Regions from separate parts of the Paenibacillus sp. CAU 1782 genome, predicted to be linked through region 2. Evidence: riboswitches for the same ligand, from Rfam matches in the RefSeq annotation. Region 2 holds a riboswitch; each other region holds the start of a gene.
The links. Region 2 has a riboswitch for cyclic di-GMP ahead of ACX93W_RS09500 (anti-repressor SinI family protein). Riboswitches for the same ligand answer to the same signal wherever they lie in the genome.
Positions count from the first base shown of each region.

Region 1: linked by a shared signal. The riboswitch ahead of ACX93W_RS14520 (methyl-accepting chemotaxis protein) and the one ahead of ACX93W_RS09500 (anti-repressor SinI family protein) in region 2 are both predicted to bind cyclic di-GMP.
Region 3: linked by a shared signal. The riboswitch ahead of ACX93W_RS08945 (methyl-accepting chemotaxis protein) and the one ahead of ACX93W_RS09500 (anti-repressor SinI family protein) in region 2 are both predicted to bind cyclic di-GMP.
Region 4: linked by a shared signal. The riboswitch ahead of ACX93W_RS18465 (transglutaminase-like domain-containing protein) and the one ahead of ACX93W_RS09500 (anti-repressor SinI family protein) in region 2 are both predicted to bind cyclic di-GMP.

Region 1 is NZ_JBTOLL010000005.1:225,906-233,890, reverse strand. Features, by position in the region: gene ACX93W_RS14540 (hypothetical protein) at 1-212, shown strand, start outside; gene ACX93W_RS14535 (SEC-C metal-binding domain-containing protein) at 267-1,622, opposite strand; gene ACX93W_RS14530 (TetR/AcrR family transcriptional regulator) at 1,789-2,448, shown strand; gene ACX93W_RS14525 (alpha/beta fold hydrolase) at 2,445-3,488, shown strand; cyclic di-GMP riboswitch class I at 3,742-3,827, shown strand; gene ACX93W_RS14520 (methyl-accepting chemotaxis protein) at 3,919-5,895, shown strand; gene ACX93W_RS14515 (S-layer homology domain-containing protein) at 6,004-7,905, shown strand.
Region 2 is NZ_JBTOLL010000002.1:101,898-109,882, forward strand. Features, by position in the region: gene ACX93W_RS09490 (asparagine synthase-related protein) at 1-1,065, opposite strand, end outside; gene ACX93W_RS09495 (helix-turn-helix domain-containing protein) at 1,336-1,665, shown strand; gene ACX93W_RS09500 (anti-repressor SinI family protein) at 1,678-1,845, opposite strand; cyclic di-GMP riboswitch class II at 1,857-1,940, opposite strand; gene ACX93W_RS09505 (glycosyltransferase family 2 protein) at 2,072-3,160, opposite strand; gene galE (UDP-glucose 4-epimerase GalE) at 3,184-4,227, opposite strand; gene ACX93W_RS09515 (ABC transporter ATP-binding protein) at 4,455-6,275, opposite strand; gene ACX93W_RS09520 (phosphotransferase) at 6,272-7,351, opposite strand; gene ACX93W_RS09525 (right-handed parallel beta-helix repeat-containing protein) at 7,540-7,985, shown strand, end outside.
Region 3 is NZ_JBTOLL010000001.1:1,898,568-1,906,552, forward strand. Features, by position in the region: gene ACX93W_RS08930 (amino acid ABC transporter permease) at 1-82, opposite strand, end outside; gene ACX93W_RS08935 (transporter substrate-binding domain-containing protein) at 110-937, opposite strand; gene ACX93W_RS08940 (LysR family transcriptional regulator) at 1,080-1,979, opposite strand; gene ACX93W_RS08945 (methyl-accepting chemotaxis protein) at 2,313-4,049, opposite strand; cyclic di-GMP riboswitch class I at 4,218-4,302, opposite strand; gene ACX93W_RS08950 (DUF368 domain-containing protein) at 4,587-5,531, opposite strand; gene ACX93W_RS08955 (SDR family oxidoreductase) at 5,560-6,450, opposite strand; gene ACX93W_RS08960 (GNAT family N-acetyltransferase) at 6,469-7,623, opposite strand; gene ACX93W_RS08965 (F390 synthetase-related protein) at 7,613-7,985, opposite strand, start outside.
Region 4 is NZ_JBTOLL010000010.1:108-8,092, forward strand. Features, by position in the region: gene ACX93W_RS18465 (transglutaminase-like domain-containing protein) at 811-1,617, opposite strand; cyclic di-GMP riboswitch class I at 1,632-1,712, opposite strand; cyclic di-GMP riboswitch class I at 1,788-1,867, opposite strand; gene ACX93W_RS18470 (copper amine oxidase N-terminal domain-containing protein) at 2,354-3,355, opposite strand; gene ACX93W_RS18475 (glycoside hydrolase family 125 protein) at 3,634-4,953, shown strand; gene ACX93W_RS18480 (beta-galactosidase) at 4,950-7,985, shown strand, end outside.

The DNA.
Region 1 (7,985 bases), on a different contig from region 2:
TGGCGTTCAGAGCGGATCAAAGCGATCTTGCGGAGGAAGCGGGTAAAAAATGGACGTTTTTTCTTGTTATCCAAATTGTGAGCCTCGTCTGTATGGTGGTAGTCATTATTCCGGCGTTATTTGTTTTGATGGCCATAGCATTGTTTGTAGGCTCGATTATTCTCATGGTGAGTCTGATGGGTTTTATGAAGAGGTGTGGAGAACGGCTGTAGGCGTACAAAAAACCAGGGAGCCGCATGTAACGGATCAGCTCCCCTTGTCCTATTCTATTTCGAAAGCAAATTCAACAATTCGCCCTTGGCCAGCCAAAGGTGACGATTCCCGGAAACGTAAACAATAGCTTCCCTTTCATCTCCAAACCCAATAACATTGGGTACGCTGCGAGGCATCCTTTTTGTACCTTGAAGATACGCCGGGACAAACGGATTATGCGAAATCGCCGTTTTAATCAGCGATGTCAGACGAGAAGTTTTTCCATTTAAGTTGTATTCAACGAGAACCCGGCTATAGTGATAAGCGGCGCTTTCATCCTCGCTGTATTGTTGAAAGAGAAGGTTGGCGGATTTCCAGTCCTCCGTCTCCAGATAAGCGGTCAGCAGCAGCTCTCGTACGCCTTGATTATCATTTGGATTCAACTCCAGCAGCTCGCGGTAATGCTGGATGGCTTCGGCCATATTGTCCATCATCGCACAGATCTGCGCAAGTCCGAATTTTGCTCTCATAAAAGGTCTTGTCGGCAGGTACCCCCAGAAGTATCCCTTGTTCTCCTCGAAAAAGGCCTTGCCCAAACGATTTTCCTCAACCTTCATCCCTTGCCTGTAGAAGTAGGCGGCTTCCTTGGGCGTTGATGTGCATTCGGCTAAAATGTTATAGGCATCTCCGCTTTCGGGGTGAAGCGCCAGCGCATCCTGAGCCAGCTTAATCCGGCGTTTCGGATCGGATTCTTCCCATGCCGAATAGATCAAGTCGGAGGCTTGCTCTTCCTTGCTCTGGCTGTTGCGGCCGGAAGGGGCTTTGTGCATATTTTTTTGTAAAAAAGCATTGGCCTCTTCTATCGTTTCGAAATTCTGCTCGTCAAGCAGGGCGTGAATTCGGGCTATTTGCTGTTCCATGGCAACTCGTGAGCCCGGATTGTCGGCGGCCGAATGCTGCTGCCCGTTGGGCACAGTGAGCATATCGGCATGATCCTCCAAGAAAAAGTAAATCTGTTCCGCTCTGTTTGATAACGTTGTGGCAGAAATTCCGTATTTCTTGGCTAGCTCGCTTTGGGTAGCAGGATAATCGTAATTTTGGCAAAGCAAATATTCCAGCGCCGCAGGGAATGTTCCCAGCTTTTGCGAGATAGGGCGGCTTTCATGGGCGTATGCGTTCCAGATTTTAATAAAGCTGCCAATGAGCTCATCCGAGTATAAGCCGGTCGTATTTTGCAGAAAGTGATGCGCGATCTGCTGATGCAGCTCGTTTGGCCATTGGAGTTGCTGGTCAATCATATCTGTTAAAGAAAGGGGCCGCGAGGAAGTAATCGGAACTACTTTTCCAGCCTCGTCCTTGCTTAAGCAACACTTTTTGTACTTCAATCCGCTGCCGCAGTGGCAAGCGTCATTTCTTCCTAATTTCTTCATGGGACCTCCAAAGTTATTGATTCTATCCTATTATCGCCTAAATCAGTTCAATAGCAAAGGAAGAAACTTGGAGTTTGCCAAATCCTCTAAAACTTGACGGCTAACGACTGTTATCCTTATAATCAAGCTAACGGCCGTTAGCCTTATTTGCGGGAGGTTTTATCTGTTGAGCATAGAGAGAAATCGGGTGTATGCAGACTTGGCTGCCAATGCCATTACGAACCAGACAAAAATAAAGATTATGGAGACATCGATTGATCTATTTTCGAGGCGAGGATACAGCGGTGTCTCGATCCGGGACATTACGAAAGAGGTGGGGATCAAGGAAAGCTCCTTATACAAACATTTCAAAAACAAGGATGAGCTGATCGAGACGATCTTTTGGAACTTTCGCCAATCCTGCTCGGAAATATTGCCCCCGATGGAGAAGGTGGATCAGATTGCGATGGAGATGGACTTAAAGTCGTTTTTGGAGCAAGGATGGTTGAACTTCAAACGCCATATCGATGACTCCATCCATCAGAAAATGTGGCGTATTGTCTATCTCGAGCTTTTCCGGCATGCCAAGGCCGCAGAAATTTACAGTGGGGATATTGTCGCAAAAACAGTGGAATGTCTGGCTATCGTGTTTGCAAAAATGGCGGAAGCAGGCAAGTTAAAGGCAATGGATCCCAAACTGCTGGCGGTGGAATATCAATACCCGTTGTTTATGATGGTTATGGACTACATTCTGTTACGGTCGCAGGGGCAAACGACGGATGGCGTTGAGCTGCATGTTGCGAACCATATCCAATATTTCGTGAATGCGTCGGGGGCGAAGCAATGATAAAGCGGTTTGCCAAACGCGATTTTTGCATACCTCGGACGGGAATTAGCTCGGTAGAAAAGCTGGTCCTTGGAGGTGTCGAGCAATGCATTCTTTTGCAGGGAGAGAACCCTGGCAAACCGGTGCTGTTAATCCTTCATGGAGGACCCTCGATGCCCATGCCTGGGGTTTCATCCAAGGGACAAGACTATACGATTGTGACCAATACCCGGGAATTAGTGAAGCATTTTGTCGTTGTGTTTTGGGATCAGAGAGGGACGGGGAAATCTTACTCCAAAACAATTCCCCGGGAGACCTTAACCGTGGGGCAATTTATATCCGATGCGGAGGAGTTAACGGACTATTTGCGCCAACGCTTTAAGCAAACTAAAATTTTCCTCGCAGGCCATTCCTGGGGCTCCACGATCGGTTTAAGTCTGGCTGTTCGTTCGCCGCACAAATTTTATTCGTATACGGGTTTTTCGCAATTGGTCAGCTGGACTGAAAACGACAGGCTTTCGTTGGAGTGGCTGAAACAAGAGGCGGCAAAACGAGGGAACCAAAAAGCTTTGCGCGAGCTTCAAGCAATAGGCGAACCTCCGTTTACGGAAAGCTTTAAGCAATGGGCAACTATGCGGATTTGGCAGCAAAGGTTCAATACTCTGATCTACACCGATGAAGCGATCAAGCACCCTGGCATGTGGGGGATTTTCATCAATATGCTGCGGTCGGAGACTTATTCGTTTAAGGATATTATCAATAGCTTTTACAGGGGATTTAAGCTGGTCTATACGCAGCGTTTCGTGGAGGAATTAAGTAATCACCAGATCATGGGCGATGGGTACAAAATAGATCTTCCTGTTACTTTCATTCATGGCGCCAAAGACTTTCAGGTGCACGGAAGCTTAGTGGAGAGCTTTTATAATGAGTTGGAAGCCAAACACAAACAGTTAATCTGGGCGCCTCGATCCGGACATGCCTTCCACCCTGACGATACGAAAAATAATGAACAGCATTTCATTCGCGAGCTGCGACATCTCTCTCGCCATTCCGTTGTATGACTTAGGGCTTGGTTCATTCCTGTTTTTAACAGGGTCATTCATCCTGTTTTTGCCAACCACTGTCGTTAGCCCTGAAATGGCTGTGTTATGATGGCCCTGTGCGAACGTAAATGCTGGTTAAGATGGCGGCGATATAAGACGCGCCAATGCTGGCGATTCCGCATCCTTTTTCCTGAATGTGTCGTTTTAAAAGGATTTTGATAAATAATTAATGCACAACTATAAAAGAAAAGTGTCATTTAACCGATATTCTTTTCGATAAAGGCAAACTCGCCGAAAGGCGGGGACGCAAAGCTGCGGGTCTAATGCGTTACGCGCGATGACAGCCGGGCCGCCGAATAAGGAAGGGTTATGTGCACGCAAAATCCAGTCTATTCGGACTGGATTTTTTTGTATTCCAAAAATTTTCGATAGAAAAAGAGTGATTACAATGAAACTAACCGTCAAAAGCAGCCTGATTACCACTCTATTAATGACCGTATCGCTAAGCTGTGTGTCTTTCCTTGGCTACGATAGGGCCAAAACGACATTGGAGGAAAACTTTAAGGAACAGGCGGAGCAGCAGCTGTCCGTTGTTCAAAATTACATCGATATATGGATTCAGGGCACCCAGGCCAAATACCAGGCATTAAGCCAATCGGATGACGTGAGAAACAGAGACATTCCCAAAATTCTTGCTTACAGCAACCGAATGACGGACATTACCGAAAATCCGGATGAATTTGCGTTTATTGCCCCGGACGGCACGCTTTATTTGCCGGGAGCCACAACGAATGTAAAGGATTTTCCTCATTTTCAAAGGGCGATCAACGGCGAGACCGTCACCATCGATCCGGTAGGCTCGAAGTCTCCCGGGGTTGAGGGGACGCCGATTGTGCTTACGGCTACTCCTGTAAGGGACGACCAAGGAAATATCGTTGGCGTCGGCAACGGAGGTCAGCCTATACAAGACTTGATTGATCTGATCTCCAAGGTGAAATTGGGCCAAAGCGGCCATGCGATTGTATATACAAAGGAAGGCACGGTTGTGGCCAGCCAGAATCCTGAAGATACCCTGCAGAAAAATATGGCCGATTACGGGAATGAAACGATTAATAAAATCGTAGCTGAAAGCACCAATGGCGATACGGGGTTGGGTGAAGCCGTTATTGATGGATCGGATCATATGATCGTTTACGGTAAATCAGGAATGATGGATTGGGGCATTGCAATCATGGTTCCCAAGAGCGAAGCCTATGCCGAAGCCAACGCCTTGCTGCGATTTTCAATTATGGTCACGATAGTTTGTCTTCTGGTTTCCGCTGCAATCATTTATACGGTCATGCGCAAAACGTTAAAGCCGCTTTCCGTCATGAACGAAAAGCTAAAGGGGCTTTCCGCGAGCGAAGGAGACTTGTCCTCTAGGCTGGCATTTGAAACCAAGGATGAAATCGGCGAGCTTTCGAGAAGCTTTAACGGAATGCTTGAAAATCTGCAGGGGCTGATCATATCCATTTTGGATAAGGGACAGGTTGTAGCCGGCTCATCGTCTCATCTATTGGGCAACGTGGATCAAATCTCATCTACGGTTCAGCAAACCACAACCAATATTCAGCAGGCAAATGCCGGGCTGCAAGGCCAGATGACGGGGTATGAGCGGAATTTGGGCTTGATTGGGGAAATCGGAGGGGGCGTCTATGGTATTTTGAACACATCCAACCAAACCTCCGGCATTGCCGCCGAGGCTTCCCAAGGAGCAAAAACAGGCAATGAAGCCGTCATCGGCTTGACCAATCAGATGGATTCCATCCAGCAGACGGTTAACGAAGCTGCTTCAGGCATTAAGCGGTTAAGCGTGCGTTCGGAGGAAATCGGCGACATTACGTCCCTGATTACATCGATTGCTTCCCAAACCAATATTTTGGCGCTCAACGCTTCGATCGAGGCTGCCAGAGCAGGAGTCCATGGGAAGGGATTTGCTGTCGTGGCGGATGAAATCCGCAAGCTTGCCGAGCAATCGACGGAATCCGCCAATCAGATTGCCGATCTCATCCATCAGGTACAAGCCGACACCTCCCAAGCGGTGGGCAAAATGGATAAAGGAACCGGAGAAGTTACGCTTGGCCTGGAGCAAGTGAGGGAGGTCGGCGTTTTATTCCAGAGTCTTGTGACCACAACGACGGACGTATCGGTTCATATGGACAGAATTGCCGCAGCAGCCGACCGGTTAAACGCAAATACGGAACGTGTGGAATCCGAGATTAAGGATAGTGTGCAAATCGCCAAAAATTCTTCCCAAAGCTTTGAAACGATTGCTGCTATGTCGGAAGAGCAGCTTGCCTCCATTATGGAAATCAACAGCTCCGTGGAACAGCTGACACGCACCGCGGATGAGCTGAAAACCATGCTAAATCGATTTAAAGTCTAGTTCACGAAACTAGCTGATTTTAGGGGATGGAAGAACTCTCTTTTTTTATCGACGAATGGAAAATACTATAGTAAAATAGTCCCTATTGAAGAAAATGGAGGGGACAAGATGGGGAAGTCAAAATTTAAGATTTTAATCATGGCATTAGCGCTAGCGCTTATGATTCCAACCGTCGCGGCTTACGCAGACAACAGTCCGTCATTCAGCGATGTAGGCAGCACCTATTGGGCAAAGGATGAAATTGATAGCCTTGTTCAGCTAGGCGTTGTCAAAGGATTTGATGATAATACATTTAAGCCTGCCGCGCCGGTGACGCGCGAGCAGTTCGCCCAATTGCTCACATTGGCCTTTTATCTGGATATTCCGACGGATAATGAACAAACGTTCCGCGATGTAGCGAAGTCCCGCTGGTCTTTTCCTGCGATAGAAGCGTCAAAAGATTTCTTGACGGGTTATTACCCGCCAAGCGGCAATGCCTTTTTTGATCCAACAGCCAAAGCAACCCGCGAGGATGTTGCCGTCGCTCTGGTCAAAACGATGAATTATCAGCCGGATGATCTTCAAAATCCGGATATTTTGAATTACTACTATGACGGCAGCGACGTTTCTCCCAATCTGCAAACCTATATGGGAATCGCGATTGAAAAGAAACTGATGACCGGTTATCAGGACGGACGACTGAAGCCGAATGCTCCCGTTACCCGCGCCGAAGCGGCTGCTCTGATCTACCGTGTGCTCAAAGGCGCCTCCGGCGATAGCCAAGCCTCTTTGGAATTAAACGTAGACGTGCCTGAACAAACGTCCACGCCAACCGTTTATGTAACAGGCGACGTGAACAAAGGCGCCAGCGTTACCATAAACAACAAACAAGTCGAGGTTGTCCAAGGACAATTCCGCTGGGCGGTCGTGCTGGAGCAGGAAGGAACGTATACGTTCACGATTGTTGCCCGCATACCCGGAGGCAAAACCGAGACTGTAACCAAAAAGGTTGTTTATGAAAAAGGCGGCCCTACGCTGGAAGTAAAAGGCGTTCCGGAGCAAACGGATAATAAGTCGTTAAAAGTGTCCTGGACTGCAAAAGATCCAAACGGCAGCGATTTAACCGTCTACCTTAATGGAGAGAAGCAGTGGTCCTCTTCGTCCTCGGCCACCATTGAGCTAGAGGAAGGAACAAATACCATTATTGTGCGCGCTGAGAATTCGGCGGGGAAATCTGTCGAGGTGAAAAAACAAGTTGTATTTTCGACAGGCGGTCCGGCATTGACAGTCGAAAGCCTTCCGGAAACAACGGATAAAGAAACAGTAACCGTAAGATGGACAGTAAAAGACAAAAACGACTCTTATCCATCCGTATATGTAAATGACGAGAAGCAGTCCTCTTATACAAATTCGGTTACGGTTAATTTGAAAGAAGGCTCCAATCAAATCGTTGTCAAAGCAACCAATAGTTTTGGCAAAACAACAACCGTTACAAAATCCATTACGTTCAACGCCGGCAATTCGGTTTTGACCGTTGGCGATTTGGCGGAAACAACCGAAAAAGAGTCAGTTACGGTAAGCTGGACAGTGAGAGATACGAATGATTCATATCCGTCGGTATACGTAAATGATGAAAAACAGAGCGGCTATTATACCAGCAAGTCCTTCAGCCTGGTGCCCGGAGTCAACACGATTAAGGTGAAAAGCATCAATAAGCTGGGAAAAACGACGGAAGTAACCAAAACCATTACCTTTAATCCGCCTGCTCCAACCTTCGTGCTGACCCATGCGCCGGAGACAACCTCGTCGCAGAGAATTACAGTGAGCTGGACGTTGTCGGATGTCAATGATTCCAGTGTTAAATTGTATTTGGATGATGTGCAACTATCATCGTACAATGCTTCCATCAGCGTCAACTTGAAAGAAGGCGAAAATGTCCTTAAGTTTGTCGCAACAAACAAATACGGAAAATCGACCGAAATTCTGTATAAGGTGACGTATACGGCTGCCCAACCGGAGCCGCAATCCTAAAGGTTCTGCTTTTATACCTGCAAGGCTGGTTTCGGACTATCCGAAATCGGCCTTTTCTTTTTGCCTTTTCTCATTTAAGG
Region 2 (7,985 bases):
ATAGGGCATTTCCATAATGCCCAGCATCCCGTCTATTTCGCTGTAAGGATCGCTGCCTTCAAAGTTCAGGTAATGCTCCCTTATGCCGCCAATATGCGCCACAGTTTGGGCAATATAGGGCGTTTCATCCGCCGCGTAGCAGCCCGGGGTATAATCGACAAAATCCGAAACCGGCACATAGCTGTAGGTATAAAGGGAAAGATCGTCCCGGCGCAAGCGGCGAGCCGCGAAGCTGGCAACGGCTCCTGAATCCAGTCCGCCGCTTAACTGTGCGCCAACCCGCCGGAACGTCCGGACTCTGGCGTCAACAGCCTCCTGGAAAACCTCTCGGAAAGCTTCCACATAATCATTATCGTTTTTCAGCAAAAGCTTGTTCACCGAATCAAGCCTGCAATACCGCGACATCGTTAAGGTACCATTCTCCAGCAAAAAATAATGGGCCGGCGGAACCTGCTTAATATTTTTATAGACTGTTTGGTCCATGCCGACAACATCCACAACTGCCGTAATCGCTACATATTGGGCCAGCCACTGCTCGTTTAGCTCGCGGCTTGCATCGTCCAGCGCCAGAAGCGGACTAATTAAGGAAGAAAACCGGAACGAGCTGTCGTTCCAATGGAAATAAAGCGTTCTGCCGCCGGAAAAGTCTCTTGCGCCGTAAAGCCTGTTTTTATTCCCGTCCCATAGAACAAAAGCAAAATCGCCAATCAGTTTGCCAGCAGCTTCCGTCCCCCACTTGTCATAGGAGAGCAGGATCAATTCCTGATCGCTGACATCTCCGCGTTGTCCCGGTGGTATGCCAAGACTATCCAAAAGCTCCTTGCGATTGTCGATGATGGCGTCGGCTGCAATGGTTAACCGCCGATTGCTGTCATGGTATGGATTAGGAACGCCTACAGCCTCGGAAGTGATCCATCGGCTGCGGCAAGTCAGATACATCGGACCCTCCTGCCATACGCCTTCATAGTCGGCGGGACATTTCGACAAAGTCCTGCGGAGTCGTTCTCCCTGTTCGCCGGCATTCCGGCTTTCGCATATATTCCATATCCCGGCGATCGCGCTCATTTGTGCCTCCATATCTCGTCGCTTTCGTTCTTTATAAAGAACATACCTGTATATTAACATCGCTGTTAACGGAATGTCAATCGTGTTTCTGCAATATTTTTCATATATTTTCAGTAAAACGTTCTTTTTAGTGAACATCTATTTTGTTACCTCAAAAGATAGCGAAAAAGCCGCCTTCTTCGGCGACTCTTTCCCTCGCGTATGAATTCCGTTATAATGTAAACAAATGAAAACTTATTTGAGGCTGAAGCACTAACGGAGGAGTCTGTCATGATTGGAGAACGCATTCAAATGTTTCGCAAACGGAGAGGCCTCTCGTTAACCGAATTGTCTCAAAGAGCCGGAGTTGCCAAATCATATTTGAGCTCCATTGAAAGAGGGCTTCAGCAAAATCCATCCATTCAATTTTTGGAAAAAATCGGCGAAGTGCTTCATGTGCCGGTTGAGGAATTTGTAAACAGTGAACAACAAGATCGCCCTGCCGGCGAGCTGGACCGCGAATGGGAAGAAATTGTGCGAGAAGCTATGAATTCCGGCGTCAGCAAAGAACAGTTCAAGGAATTTCTTGAATTCAACAAGTGGAAATTCAATCGCGAGTAGCGCTGTATGCTTTCATACAGCGCTTTCTTGTATAATGGATGAGCGCTCTTCCCCGATAATAGATAGAACCCTTCTTACTTCGTCCGGTGTCAGCCCTTTGGCGCGTGCGCAAGCGATCAACTCCACCCACTCTCTGTCCAGTTGTCCGTGCTGCATGTTTTCCGAACCATTTCCAGTCATGTTCATCCCCCATATCGTCGGGGCGGTTGCACCACTGACTCCATGCGCCTAAGGTGCCCAGATACTAGGCGCATTTCAACGTCTCCCTTATCTTTTTACTGCACATGATTGATCTTATACGATCGGACATGCATATGCTGTCGGTTCATGTCTTCGTTTTTTGATAGATTATTTGTCAATTTGTCGAATTTTTTTGGACGTTTGTGTTCAATAATTCCAGTACTCATTAAAGCGGCGACGGAATAAAAGATAATAGCTTGAGTATAGCGCGTTTTGGCACCCCCCCCGTATAAATCCGTCTGGCCAAAGCATGCAAGCCCGCGGAATCCCGGTTCTGCAGGGCAAGCATATAGTTTCGCGGCAAAGAACCTTTGCCTGACAAGTTGTACAGGCTTTCCCGCACTGCCGGATGATTGCAATACTCGCCAATATGCCGCATGCGCTCACCGGTAGTCATATCCGCGTAAAACAAATAGACGAGACAAGTCAACAGCGTCCTCAGCAGCATTTCGCTTATGCCCCGCCTGTGTTCGGCAAGCCCGCTCCCGCCAGGATGTCCGAAGCAGCGATCGGCAACCTCCTGCTGAATTCTGTAGCCGTTCACGATATCCGGGAATAGATGAGGCATATAGCGGCTCGTTGTGCCGCCGGATCGGTAATAATACAGGCATTCCGGCAAAACGGCAACACGCCGCGCGTTCAACAGCATCTCCAGGTTGTAGAACAGATCGTCGCCAAAAAAAACGATGTCCTCCAAAAAAGCCCCGCAGCCAAGCAGCAGCTCCCGCCGGTACAGCTTGCCATGCAGCGTCGCTGGAAACGGATGCCCGTGCAAATAAGCGGCAACAAGCTCATCGCGAATCTGCTCGCCTTCATAATTTCGCGGCGATTGAAAATAACGGCTGCGGTTTCTTCGGCGAAGCAGCGGCAAGCCGTCAATTACCCGGTACGTGTTGCAAACGGCTATGTCCGCCTCCTGCGTCTCCGCCACTTTAAGCAAAGACTCCACCAATTTTGCGTCCATCCAGTCATCGGCATCGGCAAAAACGACATAGGGAGCCAAGGCAGCTTCCACGCCGCGTCTTCTTGCTCTAATGCTTCCCGTCTTGTCCTGCTCCAGCAGCAATACCCGGCAGTCCATCTCCACATAGCGGCGGCATAAGTCCCCGCTCCCATCCGTCGAGCCGTCATTGACCAAAATAACTTCGATATCGGGACATGACTGCTCCAGCACGGAGTCCACACAGCGGCCCAGCTTGCGGCCCGCGTTATAGACGGGAATAACCACGCTGGCTTTGGCCGCCGTCTTGCGCATGTCCACCTGTCTCCTTTCGGTCTCTAGCGGGATGCAAGGCCGGTTTGGGCCGTCGCTCTGACATAACCTTGCGGATTGGAGGATTGCCAGCGCCATGCATCGCGGCACATCTGCACAATATCCCGGTTGGCTTCCCAGCCAAGCTCCCGATTTGCCTTGGCGGAATTGGCGTAGCACGCCCCGATGTCTCCCTCACGCCTGGCCGTAATCCGGTAAGGGATTGCTACACCGGATACATGCTGAAAGGCTTCGATCATCTCCAGCACGCTGAAGCCGCGTCCCGTACCCAGGTTGTAAATATGCAAGCCGCTGTCTGATCCGATTTTCTCCAACGCCTTTAAATGTCCCTGCGCCAAATCCACCACATGAATATAATCCCTTACGCCGGTGCCGTCAGGCGTATCATAATCGCCGCCAAACACGGCAACCTCCTTCAGCCTGCCTACCGCTACCTGGGCAATATAGGGAAGCAGATTATTGGGCAAACCGCCGGGATCTTCTCCAATCATACCGCTGGCATGTGCGCCGACAGGGTTGAAATACCGCAAAATCGCAATGCTCCACGCCGGGTTGGCATTGGCCAAATCCTGCAATACCTGCTCGATCATGGCTTTTGTCCGGCCATAGGGATTAATGGCGCGCACAGCCGCTTCCTCCGCGATCGGCACAGCATCGGGCACGCCGTACACCGTAGCCGACGAGCTGAAAATAAGCCGATGCACGCCAAACTCTTCCATCACCTCGCAAAGCACAGTCGTGCTGGTCATATTTTGATAATAATATTTAAGAGGAAGCTGCACGGATTCACCCACGGCTTTTAAACCGGCAAAATGAACGACCGCTTCAATATCGTTTTCCCGGAAGATCCGGCGAAGGCTTTCCTTATCCGTCAAATCCGCCATATAAAAAGGAAAGGCTCGGCCAACAAGCTTCATAACGCGATGCACGGCTTCTTCCTTGCTATTGCTCAAGTTGTCGACAACAACAACCTCGTAACCCGCTTCCATCAATTCCACGCATGTATGGCTGCCGATATATCCGGCGCCTCCCGTTACCAAAATCGCCATTTTCTCTCCTCCTCTATCTTGCTTGCGAATCATTAAGGCTCAACCGGATGATCAAGCCTTAACGTACTGAAGACACTTCGGAAAAAATGCGGACCATCAAACAAAACGAATATAAGGACTGGTTCTCAATTAGACTCTTATTCGTTCTTATTAAAGAATATCAAGGGCTGACGATACCGTTCCCCATCAAAATATAGCCGAAATTCACTTGCACTCGCACGCAGTAGTCAGGAAGGGCTTCCGGTAGCGGCTAGCGGCCGCGCTTGCTCCTCTGCTTTTCCTCCCTTGGTCTGAACGTCGACCAGCTTGCCCTTGTTCATGACATAAACAATGTCGCAGCCAGCAATCGTGCTCAGGCGATGGGCAATGATGATGATCGTTTTATCGCCTTTCAGCGCTTCGACGGCATTCATGACCTCCTGCTCCGTTTCGTTGTCCAGAGCCGACGTGGCCTCGTCCATGAACAGGACGGACGGATTATGATACAACGCGCGGGCAATGCCGATCCGCTGCCGTTGGCCGCCGGAAAGACGGACTCCCCTCTCCCCCACTTCCGTCTCCAAGGCATCCGGCAGGGAGGCAACGTAAGTTTTGAGCTGGGCTTGCTCCAGACAATGCCAGACTTTGGCGTCGTCGATTTCATTTTCGTTAACGCCAAATGCCACGTTTGCCCGTATCGTATCGTCGGTCAAATAAATAAACTGGGGAATGTATCCGATCTGGCTTCTCCACTCGTCCATGCGGTAGTTCAGGCTGACGCCATCCACAATCACTCGTCCGCGCTCCGGCTCCAGCAGGCCTAACATGATGTCAACCAGCGTCGATTTTCCGGAGCCGGATTCGCCGATGATGGCGGCCGATTTGCCTGCCGGAATCGTCAGCGAAATGTCGGTGAGGGCAACCTCCGCCTGCTCCGGATAACGGAAAGTGACGTCGGAAAGCTCAATGGAGCGCTTAAGCGGCTCTGCCCGGTACGTGCTCGCCGGGGTCGGCATTTGCCTCCCGGCACCGCGCCTGCGGGAAGCCCGTCCGCTAACAACAGCTAAATCCTCGTACACGACGCTGAATGCCGGTATATTGTATTTTATCGTGGTCACCAAACCTACGATCCGGTTTATGGAGGGCATTAAGCGGAAAGCCGCCAGGGAAAAAAGCGCCAGGGTCGACATCATGCCTTCCACGCCGGTGTCCTGCAGCATAATGACGAGCAGCATGACCAGAACAAGCGTAACAAGCAGCGTTTCGATATACAGGCGCGGCACATGATCCAGCACCTTCATATATCGGGTATTGTTTGCGTTGCGCACGCTATGCTTGCGGTAGGCCTCCACAAAAAAATGCTCCTTGCCGGATACCTTGACCTCTTTGCTGGCGCCAAGTCCCTGATTGGTCCACTTGATCATTTCGCGGTTTATATTTTGCTGCTCCCGTCCCCGATTGCCTATTTTTTTGTTGAAGAGGGCGAAAAAAAGAGCTACGCATGCCGCCATCAACCCCGATACGATTAAAGTAGCAATCGGCTCGATCGCCAGCAGCAGGGAAAAGATGCAGATCATCACTACGATTTCCGCAATAAGCTGCAGCGCCGACAGAATAACGCCCTGAAAAACCTTCGGCACCTCCACATTGATATTGCGCAGAAGCACGGCGGTATTCCGCTGAAGGTGAAAGACATACGGTTTGGTCAGATAAGTGCGAAACAGGTTTTGCGACAGCTTGACCTGCTGATCCAGAATAACTTTGTATTGCCTGTGCTGATACCAGAGGATGTAGACATTTTTGACCACAAAAACGGCCAGCAGCAGCACTACGGAACAAATGAGAAACGCAGTCGTGCTGGTGAATTGCAGCGTTTCGTACAGATAGGACAACACGCTGTTGTCTTGAATCAGATTAGGCTTCGTTGCCATCGAAATAAAAGGAACAATGAGTCCGATTCCGAGCACTTCAAAAAATGCGGCGAACAACATCATGACCAGTATGAAGCCCAGCTTTCTTTTCTCTCTTTTGTCGAACAAGCCGTACAGCCTGCGGATTACATCCTTCATCTCTTCTCCACGCCCTCAAAAAATAGTGTTGTGCTCTGAATCAAATTGTCCAGAATGTGATGCATGCGGACCGGCTTGATCCTCTCCAGACGGTCTCCGACAATGACTAGCCAATGAACAATCCATTCCAATTGAAAGACCATGCGATAGGTATCCGGGTTAATCGGGGACAGCTCCAGTTCCTTGGAGGTTTCCAGTTCATGAAGCAGGGCGCTTGCGTCGGGTTCTTTACGGACAAAGTTGTAGAAATAATAGGCGTCATAGAGAAGCGAGCGCCATTTCATAAACTCCCAATCTATGCCGATTAAACGGCCGTCGCGGCGAATCAAGTTTTTCAAATGCAGATCGCCATGGGAGAAAGCCAGGTCGATATTTTGCTCCTCCGCTCGAGAAAGGCTTTCGCGCAGCGTGGCCATGAAAGATAAAATCAGTTCTATTTTTGGCGCGTAACGCTCGTCCTCCATCATGTTGTCAGGCACTTTGGCAGTCAATTTGGTGACGTAATGGGTGAGCGGCACGGTTTTGATGGGAAACTGGCTAATGACTCGGCCGATAAATCCCATAATCTCCGTTTGCAGCCTTTCGGATTGCTCCAGCTTCTCCGGCGGTTCATGACTTGTATTCAAATATTCTTCTTCATACCAGCCCTCCTTCTGATTTTCCTCCACGATTCGGGGGCCGATGCCTGACTGCCCGATTTTGCGCAAATAAGAAACCTTCCCGGTCTTCATTTCCTTGGAGGGACCAGCCTGAAAGGTCGTAACAACTTCCCGTTCAGCGTCAAAAACCATATAAGCGTTGTCGTTTTTTTTGAATAAGGCGACCTGGCCGTAAACCGGCAGCTTAATGGTGGAAAGCTTGTTCTTTTTTGTACCCCTGTGCATGTAAAGCAGCAGCTTTATCACTCTGTAGCTCTTGGCAAGGCTATCCGGCATCAGGGTGTACCGCGCGGTTTCATCCACTAATGCCAGAGGCTTGAATTTATTCATCAGATAACGAAACATTTTCCATTTTCCGGTATCGATGCAGTAATAATAATTGTTGATTTTGACATAGGTAAAACGTCGAATTGACATCTCCATCCTTTCATGGCAACTAAACGTTCTTAATAATGAATATAGTTCTTTATAAAGAACATGTCAATGAAAAAATGGCGTTTGTTACGGCAGCACATCTCTCGCCTCTCGGGACACAAGTCCAAACATCGGGTTCGATCGCCTCATACTCTACTAATAGTACGTGTAAAGTAGGAGAGGTGAGAATTATGGCAACCATTCCAAACGGGTATATGATGATTAACGGCCAGCTTGTCAAAATCTATGATGACATCGCTCTTCAGGCTGCTATTGATACAATAATGGATGACGCAACTGGCAAAATCAAAGCAACAATGCTGCCGGAAAGCTACTCGGCAACGCCAGGTCCTGCTGGCCCTGCCGGGGCGACGGGCGCCACTGGCGCGTCGGGGGCTGCCGGTCCTGCGGGGCCGACAGGAGCAATAGGCGCGAAGGGCGACACTGGCGCGACTGGACCGGCTGGCGCGAAAGGCGCGACGGGCGTCACTGGGGCTACCGGGCCTGCCGGGATTGCCGGCCTTCAAGGCGCCACAGGATCAACCGGCCCCGCTGGCGCGGCGGGAACTGCCGGACCAGCGGGGCCGACAGGAGCAACAGGCGCTACCGGGCCTGCCGGACTGCAGGGCTTTACCGG
Region 3 (7,985 bases), on a different contig from region 2:
CGATTAACAGCGTAAGCTGAACGGTCGGAAGCAGCTTGATGAAGTACTGAATGACGAAGCTAAAGTCAAAAGTTGCTCCCATTGTTGCGGCCTGCCTTTCCTGACGGTATTATTTGATTTCCGAAGTTGTGTAGTCCGCGCCAAGCCATTGTTCGCTCAACTGCTTCAATGTGCCGTCCGCTTTGATTTCCTTCAGCGCTTCGTCTACGCGGTCCGCGAGTTTTTGCTGATCGGCATCATCCTTGCGGAACATAAACAAGGTGTTGGACTCGCTGAGCGGAGAACCAACCAGCTTTAATTCGCCGTTTGGATCAATGAGCGGAAGAGTAAAGTCCGCCGCCAGGAATGCTTCTGCGCGACCGGATACGACTTGAGCTACGGAATCGTTTGCGGCGCCGTTTTGATACACGATTTCCAGCGCGTTGTTATTGGCTTTGTTATAGTTTTCAAGCAGGATCGCCTGCGCGCTTGTAGCCGTTGTCAGCACTTTTTTGCCCTTCAAGTCATCAATGGATTGAACAGCGTTATTGGATTTTGCAACTGCGACTTTATTTTTCCAGTGCGAATAAGGCTCTTTGTTAAACAGGTATTTCTCTTCGCGTTCCGGATTTTTCTCCATTTCATGGGCAACCATATCGATTTTTTTCGTTTCCAGGCTTAGCAGCAAGTTGGTAAATTCCAGCGTTTGGAATTCAAACTCATAATCATCCAGACGTTTGTCGATTTCTCTCACCAGCTCAACGTCATACCCGGTCAAATTTCCGTTTTCGTCAATAAAGCATACATTGGGAAACTGCGTGCCTGTGCCAACAATAATTTTAATTGGCGCCGCTTCTCCGCCAGATCCTGATGTCGACTTTGTTTCGCTTCCGGCTCCGCACCCCGTCAACGCCAGTGTCAATACTGCAGTAACCGTTAAAATGGACCATTTTTTCATAATGATTTCCCCCCGCTAAGCGTTGATAGTTTAATCATATAATTCATACCCGATAAGTGTGAATTATTTGTTGTATAAAAAGTATCACTCCGGCATGAGTGACGTCAATGGGTTTCCTTATAGATAACTTCTATATGGCAATTCAATAATCCAATCCGCCTATTTTCTTGCTGAATTGGACAACCGCCTCGAACAGCTCCGCATGCTCTCCCGGGCAAGCAACCACGTTGGTTTGAAGCGCAATGCCTTCCGTTTCCGGCAGCAAAATGGGATACAGGAGCCCATCCGCCACTTCCTGGCGCACGCTCAAACTGGGCAAAAAGCCGATACCGGCCCCTCGAAGTATCAATTTCCTGGCAGCTTCTGAGTTATCCGTCTGAATTTCAATGTTCGGCGGCTGCTCCAGATTTTCGAAGATGCGATGAATACGGAGCCAATCCAGCGACCCGCATTCAAAAAATACGAGCGGCCCCTTGGCGACATCTTCGACGGATATATGGTCCTCCTCCAATAAAAACGGATGGTTGCGGTATACATAAAGCCTGATGGGATCGACATATAGACGATGCGACTGCAGCGCGGGATGATGGGACTTGCGAATAAGTCCGATATCCACTTCCTTATTCAGCGTTTTGCTTACAATATAATCGGTGGTCCCCGTCGCAACCTTGAAGCTGGCCGCCGGAAAACGCTCTTTCAAATAAGGGATTAAGTCGGAAATAATATAGTTTGCTGCTGAAATGGTACACCCGATCCGGTATTCGTTAGGCAGCGATTTTTTCTGATTGAGATACAGCTTCCCGGTATTGTACACATGCAGCATTTGCTGGGCAAAAGGCAAAAACCGCTTACCGTCCTCTGAAATATTGACCTGCTTGCCATCTCGATCAAACAGCTTGCAGTTTAATTCCTGCTCCAGCGTTTTTATTCTGGCCGTAACCGACGGTTGGGAAAGGAACAACGCTTCCGCCGCCTTATTGAAGCTCCCGCAATGAATCACATACACAAACGCTTCTATGTTTTCAATATTCAGCAGAAACACCTCCACCACTTTATTCATAGTATTTCAATTGGAATTATAATATTTAATATAATCATGCTGCCTGAGTCCTGTCAACGCTCCTTTTTTCACCATCGCTTCATCCATTCTTAAAACTTTAGAAAAAAACGCAAGTTCCGGGTTATTCGATCCCGAGAACTTGCGTTTTTTCAAAATAAACCTTAATCCTCTCAGCAATAGCTTCATACTGAATATCATGCACGTAGTGGGAGCTATCCACATCAATGATTTCCCTGTTCGGCATTTCCTTCACAAAGGTCCGCTGAGCTTCCTTCCACTCCTCCGGATTCCAGCCGGTGCCTTGTCCGTTTCATCTTATTGCTTGATCGTAAAAAATTGAACGGATTGCTGCAACTCCGAAGCCATCTGGGATAAATTGCGGAAAGAAGCCGTCATTTGCTGCATCGTAGCGCTTTGCTCCTCAACCGCCGCGGCAACCTCTTCATATCCGGCGGTTTGCTCTTCTGTAACACCGGATATTTTTTGCATGGCGTTGGAGATCATCTCAAAGGAACTGTCGGCTTTTTCGAGCGCCTGCTTCAAACCCTCCATCTGACCCGAAAAGGAAGAAACGCCGTTGAAAATGACTTTGAAATTTTCATACATTTCATGAATCCAGGTTTGGCCCGTTTCGATGGCCTGATTGCCTTGGGCAATGCTTTGCAGCACCCGCTCGCTCTCATGCTGTGTACTGGAGATCAGCTCCGTAATGGAGCTGGCCGCTTCGGAAGATTGCTCCGCCAGCTTCTTCACCTCGCCCGCTACAACGGCAAATCCTCTTCCTTGCTCGCCGACCCGCGCCGCTTCAATGGAGGCATTCAACGCAAGCAAATTTGTTTGCGCCGCGATTTCGGTAATGATATGAATAATTTCGCCGATTTCCTTCGAACGGGAGCCAAGCTGCGCAGCCGCTTCCTGCGACTGCTGCATTTCCTGCTGGATCGTATTCATCTGGCTAAGCGTTTTTTCAACCAGCTGTTGCCCGTCCTCGGATTGGCCGGCCACTGCATTAGCCATCTCCTGCATCATCTTAACCTCCGCTGTCACTCTCGTCAGATCCGAATTGACTTCCACAATGGATGCGGTGCTGTCTGCGATGGACGTTGCAACTTCGGCAACTCCTTCGTTCATGCTGTTCATGGAGGTAGCCACCTGCTGCGAGCTTGCGCTCATGTCGTTTGCCGCATGATACAGCTGTTCGCTGGTCCCTGACACGGTAGTGGACGACTGGGAAATTTGCGTAATCAATTTCTCCAGATTCCGGCGCATATCGCCAAAAGCTTCGCCCAGCTTGCCAAGCTCATCATTCCGTTTGATCTCCACCTGCTGCGTTAAATCGCCTGCCGCCACTTTTTCCGCGCCGTGCATAAGAGCGATAACCGGCTTTGTGATGCTGCGGCTAATCAAATAGGCTACCAGCGAGCCAATGACTGCCACGGCAATCATAATGGTGGTTGTTGTCCAGAAAATATCCTTTTTAACCTGCGGCACAACGGATGCATTAATGTCGATGCCAGCTATCCCGAAGGTTTGACCGTTGCTGTCCGACAGTGGAATAAAGATCGACTTATGGGTACCAAATCCATCTTCGTATATCGAGCTGATGGTCGATTGCCCGGTTTCCATCGTATGATTGATCTCTGAGCTAAACTCGAAATCTTGGCCGTAATAATCCTCGTCCCCGGTCAAAACAATAATTTGTTCCCGTCCCTGGAGCCGTCCCAGAATAAAGACGTTTTCGAGATAATTGTCATGTTTAATTTGCTCTAGCCGTTCTTTTATTTTGATATAGGCGGGGTGATTAACACTGTCGATCTCACTGGCGTTTTCGGGAATCGAGTGCAGATAATTTTGAAGCTCCAAAATATTCGTTTCCAGCCGGATCACAAACTGATCCTCCAGCTGTTTCGCAAGCTTTTGGCTGATTACAACTTCCATACCTGCAAATACCGCGCATATCAGTAGGACCAGAGTTAGAATACTGCTTGTCATTTTTACGGATATACGGCCAAAAAATCTCTTTCTCTTGTTTGCCTGCTCATGTTGTCTCAATGTATTGCCCTCCCGTTAGTCTTAGATGCCTTGCTCCTACTTCTGCAACTCTTCTAAATTAATGCCAGCACCTGCCTGTTCACCCGGCTGCTATTCCAAAATTACCCGCAAATCCGCCACTACAAAAAAGGCGAATATGGATACTCCTCCATCATTCACCAATTACGATTATGCAACTGGCTGACTTATCCCCGCGGATTTAGTCCCTTTAGCTTTGCGTCCCTACCTTTCGATAGGTTTGCCGGGCTATTCAATTATCGGTTCAGCGGCACTAAGGTAAATAATAACATACATTAGATAGGCACAATGAACTAATTATAGTAGTTTTTCTCTGATGTGGCAATATCGTTTAACATAATTTAACTTCAAAGTGATGTGAACACATATTGTCTCCCCAAAAAAGGAAAGCAAAAATAAACAGCCCTCCGCCTGGCAGCAGCAAGATCGGTCGGTTGGACTTGAGTCACACGACTGTTCTGACCCGAAGCACCTAACCGCCACACTTGGCTTACAAGAGAGAGCTGTTAAATTCGTTATTTATATTTGTTGTTTCCGGCTAATTCGTCCCGCAAACAGAGCAATCACGAAGCCTGCCCCCAATGCGGCGATGCAAACGGCAATGGACAAAACGCCGCTAGGAAAACCGGGATACAACACGATGATGGAACCACCCACCATGCCGATCATTAACGAATACATAATTAGCGTATACCGCTTTAACAGGAACCGCACTAGCTTGCTTGTCAGAAGCACGCCTGCTAATATGCCGGCGCTAATCGCGAGCAGAATCGGAATATCCATCTCCGATATGGCGGATATCGCCGTGTAATACACGCCCAGAATGGTCAGCACCAAAGCGCCGCTGATTCCCGGCAATATCAGCGCCGTGCTGGCAAGCCAGCCGGAAGCAAACAGAAACAGATAGTCTCCCGCCGACAAATTGCTCATCGTCGCTACCCCGGACTGATCCAGGAAACGGGTTGCGGCAATTCCGGCAAAAGCCAGCAGGATCAGAACAACATGGATAAACCGGAAAGAGCTTTTGGCTTCTTGCCGCGAGGTCTTCCACAGGGATGGCAGCATTCCGATAACAAGCCCGATAAACAGGAAATGCGTCGGCTGCATGAAATGCTCCAGCAAATAGCTGATCAGCAATACCGATACCAGAAAACCGCCGATCATTCCGATTCCGATCGGAATCAGATATGCGACCCCTTCCTTCCACCGCTTGGAGGTCAAATTCCCGATCGCTTCAATCAAATTTTCATAGATTCCCATCAACATAGCTATCGTGCTGCTGCTGACGCCGGGAACCGTTTCGACCGTTCCCATTGCCATTCCTTTTACAATCGACTTCCAATTCAACATATAATCCTCCATTATTGCAAAATCCGACTTCAAGTGGTTGCTTAGAACTAAACTCTTTAAGCCCTCGCTTAACACATCCTGCTTATTGTACTTCATTCCCTGTTGATTTTCCAATTAACCTCCCAGGGTGTGTGTACGCGCCCTAACGGGTGCCGCGGCGGATGATGCCTTCGAACCAATTCCACGGCAGCAGCGCTTTGCTCCACAACGCTAGCACGGCGCCTTGTCCAAGCGGATAACGAAGTTTAGGCGAGCGGCTGCCAGCCAGCCTGCCGATAAAATCGGCCACTTGCTGGGGATCAGGCGCCGCCTCTCCCGACCGGCGCGAATAACTCATGATGGCCTGAAGCCTTTTCCGATAAGGCGAATGATCAGGGTTGTTTATTTGTCCCAAACCTTTGTCCCAAATCGGGGTCCGGTACGCTCCCGGCTCCACCAGGACCACTTTGACGCCAAACGGACTCAGTTCATGCCGCAAGCTTTCGCTAAACCCCTCTACCGCAAACTTGGAGGCGGCATAAGGCGCATAACCGGGAAACCCGACACGTCCGCTAATGCTGCTAATGTTGATAATCATGCCGCTATGCTGATTTCTCATGATAGGAATAACCGCTTTAGCCATCTCCACAAGTCCAAAAAAATTGGTTTCCATCTGCCGCCGCCAGTCCTCCATCGGAACATCCTCCACAAAGCCGCCAACGGCAAAACCTGCGTTGTTGACCAGAACGTCAATTCTCTTATGGTTTTGCATCGTTTCGGCAACAACACGTTCTATCGCGCTTGAATCCGTTACATCCAGTCTGCGGATTTCAATTGAGTCCGCAACCCCGGCGCGCCTGGCCCGCTCCAGCAGCTCCGCCGACTTATCGGGGTCCCTCATCGTGGCAATAACCCGATACCCCTGTTCTGCCAGCTTAACCGCCGTCAACATGCCAAATCCGCTGGATGCTCCCGTGATGAGGGCAGCGGCCCTTTCCGATGCTGCTTCCCTATCCCCCACAGACCTTTTCCCCGGTTCACCTTGTGACGCCATACTTATTCCTCCCATGTCCTACAATTTCAGCTTTTGCATCAGAGGCACGCCAACTTTGTTCAGCAGCCCCTCCAGCAGCGACCAGGCCCAACGCCTGCCAAGCGGCAGATGCCCGTCATATACCGCGGAATATTCAAAATCGGCGATTGCGCCGCGGTTTCGCTTGAATTGCGCAGCGCCCGCGCTTTCATGGAGCAAATGTCCGTTTTCACGGGCCTGGCTGATCAGGCAAGCGGATAACATTCGATACAACCCCAGCGACTGCGGCAACGTTGTATCATATCCAAACAAGGGAGTCGTCATAACCCCGTTCCGGCAAAAATAACCCATGACCGCGTCCAATCGCCCGTTTTTGCGCAAGCCGTACACATTCAGAATGCCCGTTTTTTTGGCCAAAGCAATGTAGGCCTCGTTAAATTGCGGATTATGCATGGAGTATTTGTCCAAATACAACAGCTTGTACAGCTCAACGATTCTAGGGATATCCGCGTCTGTCATCTCGTTTGCAGATACGAAAGTGTAACCATTTTTGTCTATTAGCTCAAAATCCCGCTTCAGCAGCCAGCGCGACTTCGCATTTCCAAAGCCGGGGTCATTGGCGTGGTAGAAGTAAACTTGCCGGCTTGGCACAAGCTTGCAGCCCCCTGCCCGCATGTGGTCCAACAGCTCCCCGTGAAGCGAGGGGCACAAGGAACGAATGACGACGGCATGCTTCGGAAAACGGTCCTTCACGGCCTCCAGGACAGACAACAGCTGCTCTCCCCTCAAACGAGGAAACAGATTGGTCGACAGCAGCCAGTTGTTAATATGCACAACCCGGTTAAAATGGCTCTTTTTCATCCCGTAACCCAACACATCCAGCAGCACTGACAATCCCTTTTCCAGTAGAGGCGATTTCAGAAGCATCAGCTCCTGCTTGGCATACGCCACATAATGCGTATAGGGCGACACCACGTAAGCATTGTCGTATTCGCCTTCATTAACGGTAAGAGGCAAAATGAGATCGTCGATTACGGCAACCTCTAACTTGGTATGAACATTGGCAATGAACGGCCTCGCACCGTCCCGCATCAGCGGTTCCAGATAAGCTCTCCCGTAACGTCCATCCTCACTATCCGGCCAAACGAGAGTATGAAAATTAGTTTGATCGTAAAAGAAGACGTCAGATTTCAACGACCCATCTCCTCTCTACGCGGCGCAGCTTTTGCTCCTTGGGCTGCCGGGAATAGCTGCTGAACGTCAAGCTTGGTACGCGGCAGTTCATTCTCCGCGCCAGGTCTGCGATAGCGGCGGCTGTCCGCTCTTCAATGTCTCTCTGAGCAGCGCCGGGAGCAATAAGAAGCTGAAGCTCAACATCGGCCGCTCCATGCTGGATCACCCGGTATTCCGAAATGGACGGGGAGGCGGAGATGATCGCGCGCGACCAGTAGTCGGGGAAAACGGGAATAAGCCTTCCGTCCTCCTCCGAAGCCAAATAAAAAACATCGTCGCAGCGGCCTTCGATTGTTTGAATGGCGGTAAATAACGAGCCGCAT
Region 4 (7,985 bases), on a different contig from region 2:
CTTAAATAATATAACACGACCCTTATATACATTGCAACCCTTTTTTTCGGATTTTCTTATATTTTGTCGAAATTCCTGTGATTAATTATTGCTTTAAAAAATTACTTCATTAATATACACAATTATAAACATATATTTTCAGTCATTCTGAATTACCCTCGGCGCGTAAAATATGCAGTTTGTCGGGATTGATCTAGATATTAACGCAGTGATAACGGTGATAACTGTATGGGCACCTCATTACTGATAGAGTAAGAATCTTCGTTTCCCTATGCTTCATTCGGCTAGATCTCTTATTTGATACTGATTCTGCAGCCAGCTATGCCTCGCAATGAGAAATCGGACTCTTCGAAAAACCTCTACAAAACTATTTTTTCAAAATACATTACCGCAGTTTTACTTCGTCCCCGTAACCTTGTCAATGGGGCGGCTTCTATTGTGTTTTGTCACATGACAAAAAAGTGACAACAATCACTACCGGATCTTTATCTGTTTATCTATACTTGTTTGACGTAGGCATTTTTACCTGTTAATCATACTTTAGTCCTGTATTTTTTCTATTGAATTTGCTATAATTCCAATAGATGTAAAGCGAGGTGATGATCTCTGTCCGGATATATGATGTTTACAGAGCTGCAGACTCCTTTGAAGATTTTTGGCATACGTTTGTTTAAGGATGAAGACGGGAAGTATTGGTACAAATATAAGGCCAACAAAAGAAAACGGATATTTTAACCGTCATAGGCTCGCCAGCTGCAATTAAAAAAAGCCCGCCATATCGGCGAGCTGTTTAAGTGTGCATGTATGGTATTAGTACTTTTTAGCCGCTGTGTATTTGCCGGCTTCTTTAATCATCTCTATTTTTTTGTTGCCTGCTTTTAAACCCGCATCCACTGTCGTATCGATGATGACCCACTTGCCGTTCAAATAAACCTCATTCCAAGCATGATAGACATCCACATAATCCGATTCGCCCATCACGAGTTTGGTTGGAATACCGAGGCTGCGAAGCATACCCGCAGTTAACGCGGCATACCCGTAGCAAATATCTTTTCTTGTCGAAAATGTGCGGTCAATGCTGGGAAGATAATCAGCGGGCACATTGGCCGCCAATTTTTTATCGTAGGCGATGTTTGCAATGACATAGTCATAAACAGCCTTAACTTTTTCTTCGTCCGTCTTTTTGCCTTTAGCCAATTGGGAAGCTTGAACAATCGCTTTGCTGGTGCTTGTCCAGCTGACATTTTGAATAGAGTTAAGATAAACCGCTTTTTCATCCTTCACATTCAACGTCACCGTGCTTTGCAGGACGCCTTTGAACTTTTTATCAGATACATGCTCCAGCACAGTGACTTTGTATTCGCCATTGCCCAGTTGCAAAGGGAACGTCTCTGTAGCTTGTCCGGCGATCAAATTGTACGTGTAGCTTTCTTTGCCTTTGGTGATCATTAGTTTGGTCGAAACGTTGGGGTTTACTTTGTAGGTAACCGAAATGGCGCCTTGAGACAGAAGATCGGTGCCCAACCATTCAGTACCTTTCGAGGTTTGTGCCGATGCAACTTGCACAGAAGTGAACAGGAGAATTACGGCAATTGCCATCGTAATGAGTTTACGCATGAAGAAAATCCCCTTTCGGCGGCCAGGCTGCCATCTGTGTAGAAGGCCCTATAGCTTTGCGTCCCTACCTTTCGATAGGTTTGCTATTATCGGTGTTAGGTTTTCTTTTGTTCAATATTGGCCTACTTTTGTTCAAAAAAGGGCCAGAAAAAACAAAAAAAGCATGTCCATTCGGTAGCTGGCTGCCATCAATTAGGAAGGCCCTATAGCTTTGCGTCCCTACCTTTCGATAGGTTTGCCGTTATCGTGTATTGCTTATCTAGTTCTATTCTACCACGATTTTGTCACAATTCAATAGATTCATAGAAAAATAAACCACTGCCTGACAACAATTCTGCCGTTACCTGTCGCTCCATTGAACAAATGACGTCGAAGGAGTGAACAAGCCTGGATGCAGTTAGGTCTGGCAGCATACAAAGGGGCTGTCCGAAAAGCCGATCCGCGTATCTGATTCAATTAAAAACGCTAATGGACATCCGTGTCCGTTAGCGCTTATTTTTTAGCTTTTTGCGTTTGTAACGGACATTGATGTCCGTTACAGCGAAAATTATCCAATAATTACCCATTTTGGGGCTCTAACGGACAAGGATGTCCGTTAGCATTTCAAAATCTGCGTTTTACGCGTCTAACGGACTTCCGTGTCCGTTAGAGCGTTTGACTTTTTGGACAGCCCCTTATTTCCATTCAAATATGTGAAGAAGAAGGAATTCGCCAAACATGCTGGCTCTTTTGACCGTTAACCCAGATTCCCGGCTATAGCTCGACCAGCGGCCAGTTCCGCCTGGAACGCTTTGCGATACTCCTCAATGATATCTGTACTATAACCGTTTGCGGTTAGACTTGCAGATACGCTGGACAAAAGGGATTCAAACTTGCTTGTGCAGCTATCCACTTCCTTGCTAATCTGGGCTTTAATCTGTGCTTTTGCGGCGGCGTCGCTTGTTGCATAATAGTCCAGTCCCAGACCGATCAATGTTGCCTTGCAGCTGTCTCTCAACGTTTCAAGAGAGCTCTGCGCGCTAGCTGTAATTTGCTCGTAGGTCAGTTTGGCAGGAACGCCCCCACCGCCTGCGCCGCCGCCCGCTACAGGCTGCGTTCCCGCTCCGCCATTTTCGCCAGACGCACCGCCATTATTGCCGCCCGGTTTGCCGGGAACCGTTTCTTCATTAAATTGTGCCCGATACGCCTCGGATTCTCCGTTTACCGTCCGGCTCACAGGGTCCCAATTCATTTCCGTGCCGATCGCTTCAGCAAGGAAGCGAACCGGAACATAGATCGTGCCGCTGTAAATAAACAGAGACTGACCTTCCGGCAATGTTTTGGCTGTTCCATTAAAGAGCAGCGTCGCATTAATCGTGCGAACCGGCAGGTTTACGCTTTTAAAGTCTTTGACTTTGCTTGAGCTATTGTTCAAAAGCTGCTTTTGAAGCTCCTCCAGCTCTTTTTCGTTTGGCTCATCCACTGTTACCTGCAGCTTTTTGCCGTCCCAGCCTACTGTTTGCTGAAGAGCATACGATATGTAACGAATGGGAAGATACACCCTGCCTTGATAGATAAAAGAATGCTGGCCTTCCGGCAGCTTCAGCTCTTGTCCGTCAAATACGAGTCCGACCGCTTGGGTTTTGACATTGACCACGGTCGGTTTTGAAGCATCGGCAGCCCACACGCCAGCAGGGATAAGTCCCAACAGCAGCAGCATGGCAAATGTCAGGGCAACCGTTCTTTTTAATGAATGCACGAATAAATCTCCTTCCTTTCTTAACTCTATTAAGCTTATTGTATAGCATAATGTACCAATCTCCAACCATTCCCCTCATAAAAACGGCTTGCCTCCGTATGCGAAAAGAGCAGACAGAAGGCAATCGGCAGCTTTCTTTAATTTTTACCGCATTCCTTTAATTTGTTAGCTGTCGGCATGAGGCTTAATCCGTTATTTTTAAGGTAAGCTTATCTTAGAGGACTTTTTGAACATGCACTTAAAGGTAGCACTATTCGTTTTGAGGGGGTTCCCGATTCATGGAACAATTCAGATTGCCAAAAGTTACAATCCCGAGCCTGGAATTGCCAAACGCTGTACAAGATGTGCTGCGCGAGGCTGAGCAAAAGCTGGCTCATCGACCAAAATTACTTCAGCTGTTTAAAAACTGTTTTCCCAATACGCTTGAAACCACTACAAAGCTGATGCCCGACGGCACGACCTTCGTCATCACTGGCGACATCCCGGCCATGTGGCTGCGCGATTCCGTTGAGCAAGTGATCCACTACGTTCCGCTGGCGGCCGAAGACGAGGATCTTGGGCGCATTATCGCCGGTTTGATCAAACGTCATATGGAAATGATTCTGATCGATCCCTATGCGAACGCATTCAATGAAAGCGCGAACGATTGGCATTGGAATACAACGGACGAAACGGACATGTCACCATGGGTTTGGGAGCGCAAGTTCGAGCTGGATTCCATCTGCTTCAGCATTCGTCTGGCTTATCTGTACTGGAAAGAAACCGGCAATGCGGATATTTTCGACGCGGGCTTCAAGCAAGCTATGCTGGCCATTCTGGATCTGTGGCGCACAGAGCAGCACCATTTTGAAAAATCGCCTTACCGCTTTACCCGCAACAACGGCATTCCAACCGATTCGCTGCGCAACAACGGCCTCGGCATGCCTGTCAACTATACCGGCATGATCTGGTCCGGCTTCCGTTCCAGCGACGATGCCTGCGATTTCCATTACAACGTGCCTGCCAATATGTTTGCCGTTGTATCTCTTCGCCAGATGGGTGAAATTGCGGAATGGGTTTTCCGCGACATGAAGCTTGTTCAGGAGCTTGCGGCGCTTGAGGCCGACGTTAATCACGGCATCGAGCTGTACGGCATGTATAACCATCCTGAATTCGGAAAAATCTACGCCTATGAAACCGACGGCTACGGCAATTACTGTCTGATGGATGATGCGGGTACGCCTGGTTTGATGTCGATCAGCTATCTCGGCTATGCTCCGGCTGACGATCCTATCTATCTCAACACCAGACGTTTTGCGCTTAGCAAAGAAAATCCTTTCTACTACGAAGGAAGCGCGGCTAGCGGCATCGGAAGCCCGCACACGCCTCCGGGCTATATCTGGCACATGGCATTGTCCATGCAAGGACTGACAGCTACCGACAAAGAAGAAAAGCTGAAAATGATTAACTGGCTGGAGTCCACCGATGCCGATACCGGCTTCATGCACGAAGGGTTCCATTCCGACGATCCGACTCAGTTCACGCGCAAATGGTTCGCCTGGTCCAACAGCCTGTTCTCCCAGCTCGTATACAAAGCGATGAAGGACAACTTACTATGAGCAAATCGATCCTGATTTTTGCCGATTCACAGTTTCCGACACCCTCCAGGGCTTCCCTGGAGGGCATTCAACAGCTTGCGGAAAATGCCACGCTCGTTCTTGCCGAACAGTTGGCTGAAAAGCTTGATGAGCTAAATGAAGGCGTATTCGTCAATCTGCATGCGCCGTATTTCCCTAAAGCGGCTTGGGGCAGCATCACTGCGTTTCTGAAGCGCGGCGGCGGATTAATTAGCGCCGGCGGAGCCCCGTTCCGCTTTCCTGTTGAACGGACCGAGTCCGGCTGGAAAGCCGGCACCGAACAAACGGCCTACCACCAAGAGCTGCACATCCATGAGGTTTTGCCGGTTGATCCTGCACCCGTTGCGAGCTTGTCCGCCAATTCGGACATTCCTCTGCTGCAGGGCGCGGAGATTCTGTTCGATATAGAGCCAACATGGAATATGGTGCCGCATGTATCCAAAAACAGCGAGCTTCCTCATCAGATGGGCTCCGCAGGCCCAATGGACGCTCATCTGTTTCCGCTGCTGACCGGGGTATCGCAAGACGGACGTTCCGTCGCTGCGCCCGTTGTGCTTTGGGAAAATACCAAAGGCAAATTCCAGGGCGGACGCTGGCTGTTCGTAAACCAGACGATCGGAGATCGCTTTTGGCAAAATGGCGGCGCTGAACAGCTGCTGGCTTGGGCGCGTTATTGCGCAGCGTCCGTGACCGAGTTTTGGCTGAAGCCAAACTACGCGTCCTACGAGCCGGGTGAACGGGCCACTTTAACGTTCCAGCATCAATGGCTGGGTCAAGGCGGCGCACCAACCGGCAAAAAGAACGCTTCATCCGCTGGAGCGGCGGCATCGCAAACCGCTTCAGGATCGGCCAATGCGGCAGCTCCGGCCAGCAACGCAGCCGGTGACGGTCAAGCTGCTCCAACGTCTACGTCAGGTCAAGAGTGGAACGTAACTCTGACAGTCGACTTTGTGAAGTCCGATGCCCTCTCCGCACGGAGCGAAGCCGCAGGCCAAGGAGAAGCAGCTGGGCAATCGGAAGCATCGCGCCTCTGGGAACATCAAGAGAAAGTGACATCGTCCCAGCGCTTGTCTTTTAGGCACATCACGCTTCCTTTTGACATCCAGTCCGGCTACTATGAGGTCGTATGTCGCGCCGAAGCGGCAAGCGGCGAGGTTCGCGTATTGCGTCAAGGCTTCTGGGGGATGGACCGCGCTTTCCTGGCACAGGGCGAACCCGTGACCTGCGACCGCGACTACTTCCAAAAGGACGGACGCCCTCTGCCCGTTGTCGGCATGACCTACATGACGTCCGATGTTGCGCGCAAGTTCCTGTTCCTGCCTAATGCTTCCGTCTGGAGCCGCGACATGGCGCAGATGAGCAATGCCGGCATCAACTGGATTCGGACCGGCATCTGGACCGCCTACCGCAATATTATGCAGACAGACGGCCATGCTTCGGAGGATGCCCTGCGGGCGATCGACGCATTCCTGCTGACAGCCAAAAGCTACAATCTGCAGGTTACATTTACGTTTTTCTCCTTTACTCCGGAAACCTGGGAAGGCGTCAATCCGTATCTGGACCCGCGCAGCGTGGAAGCCCAGAAGCGGTTTATCGGAGCCATCGTGTCCCGTCATCGGGATACAGCCAACGTGGATTGGGATCTGATCAACGAACCTTCGATGTTCGACCCGGTTCGCATTTTCTCCGACGGCCCGCGCACCTGCGGCGACGTGTACGAACGCGAAGCGTACTCGGCATGGCTGCGTCAGCGCCATGGCTCGATCGAAGCTTTGCAGGAGAGATGGAATATGACGCCGGTTCAACTGCCGGATTTTGAAGCAGCGGGGCCTCCTGAAGCAGAGAAAATCAATTTTGACGTACAAGATATGCATCAGGGCAAAAAAGGGCTTCAATGGCTCGACTACGTCCTGTTCTCGATGGACATGCACAACCGCTGGGCCAGCGAGCTGTATGCCGCCATCAAGGAAGAATGTCCGAACCATATGGTAACGGTCGGCCAGGACGAAGCGCTCGGCGCGCAGCGTCCATCGCCTTTCTTCTACGGCGAAGCCGTCGACTATACGACGGTTCACTCCTGGTGGCTGAACGATCAACTGCTGTGGGACGGCATTTTTGCCAAAACGGCGGATAAGCCAAACCTGGTGCAGGAAACGGGCATCATGTATGTGGAAACGCCCGATGGCCGCGCCAAGCGGACCGAACAAGAGCTTCACAACATTTTGGAGCGTAAATACGCCTACGCCTTTGCTGCCGGCGGAGCAGGCGCCGTCCAATGGATCTGGAACACCAACTTCTATATGGACAATGCCAATGAGTCCCATATCGGAGCGCTGCGCGCAGACGGAACGGAGAAGCCGGAAGCGGATGTTTCCTACCGCTTTGGATCATTTATGGCGGAAATCCGCGACTTGTTCCGGAACCGGAAGCTAGAGGATATCGCGGTTGTTTTCCCGTATTCCAACGACTTCTCCAACCGGAAGCTGGCGTTTGAAGCGACGACTGCGGCAACGCGTACGCTGGCCTATGAACTGAAGCGCAATTTCCGGGGAACCGGCGAATATCAGCTGGAGGCGCTGGAGCAAAATCCGCCAAGGTTGATTTTATTGCCTAGCCCCCATAACATAGAAGCTGAAGCCTTGAACAGGCTGCTTGATCTGGTAAGCCAATCGGGCGCTACTTTGCTTCTGACCGGACCTGCGGGCCTGGATGCTTATTGGCATCCGCAGAACACACTGAACAGCCTGATTGGCGAACGCCTCCCTGCCAATGTTCGTCGCGAGGAGCAGCTGAAGCTGAACGGAGAGGTTTATGCCGCCTCCTTCGGCATGCGCAAAATCGCGCAGCTGGCAAAAGAAATTCCTGCCTCGGGCAAAAACGGACCAAACGAGGTCGTAACGGTGGCCCACGGCGCAGGCAAGCTGATCTGGTGTCCGCTGCCGCTGGAGCTGAACGACCGCGACGAGGCGCTTTCCGCACTGTACCGCTATGCGCTGCAGGAGGCGGGCTGCGAG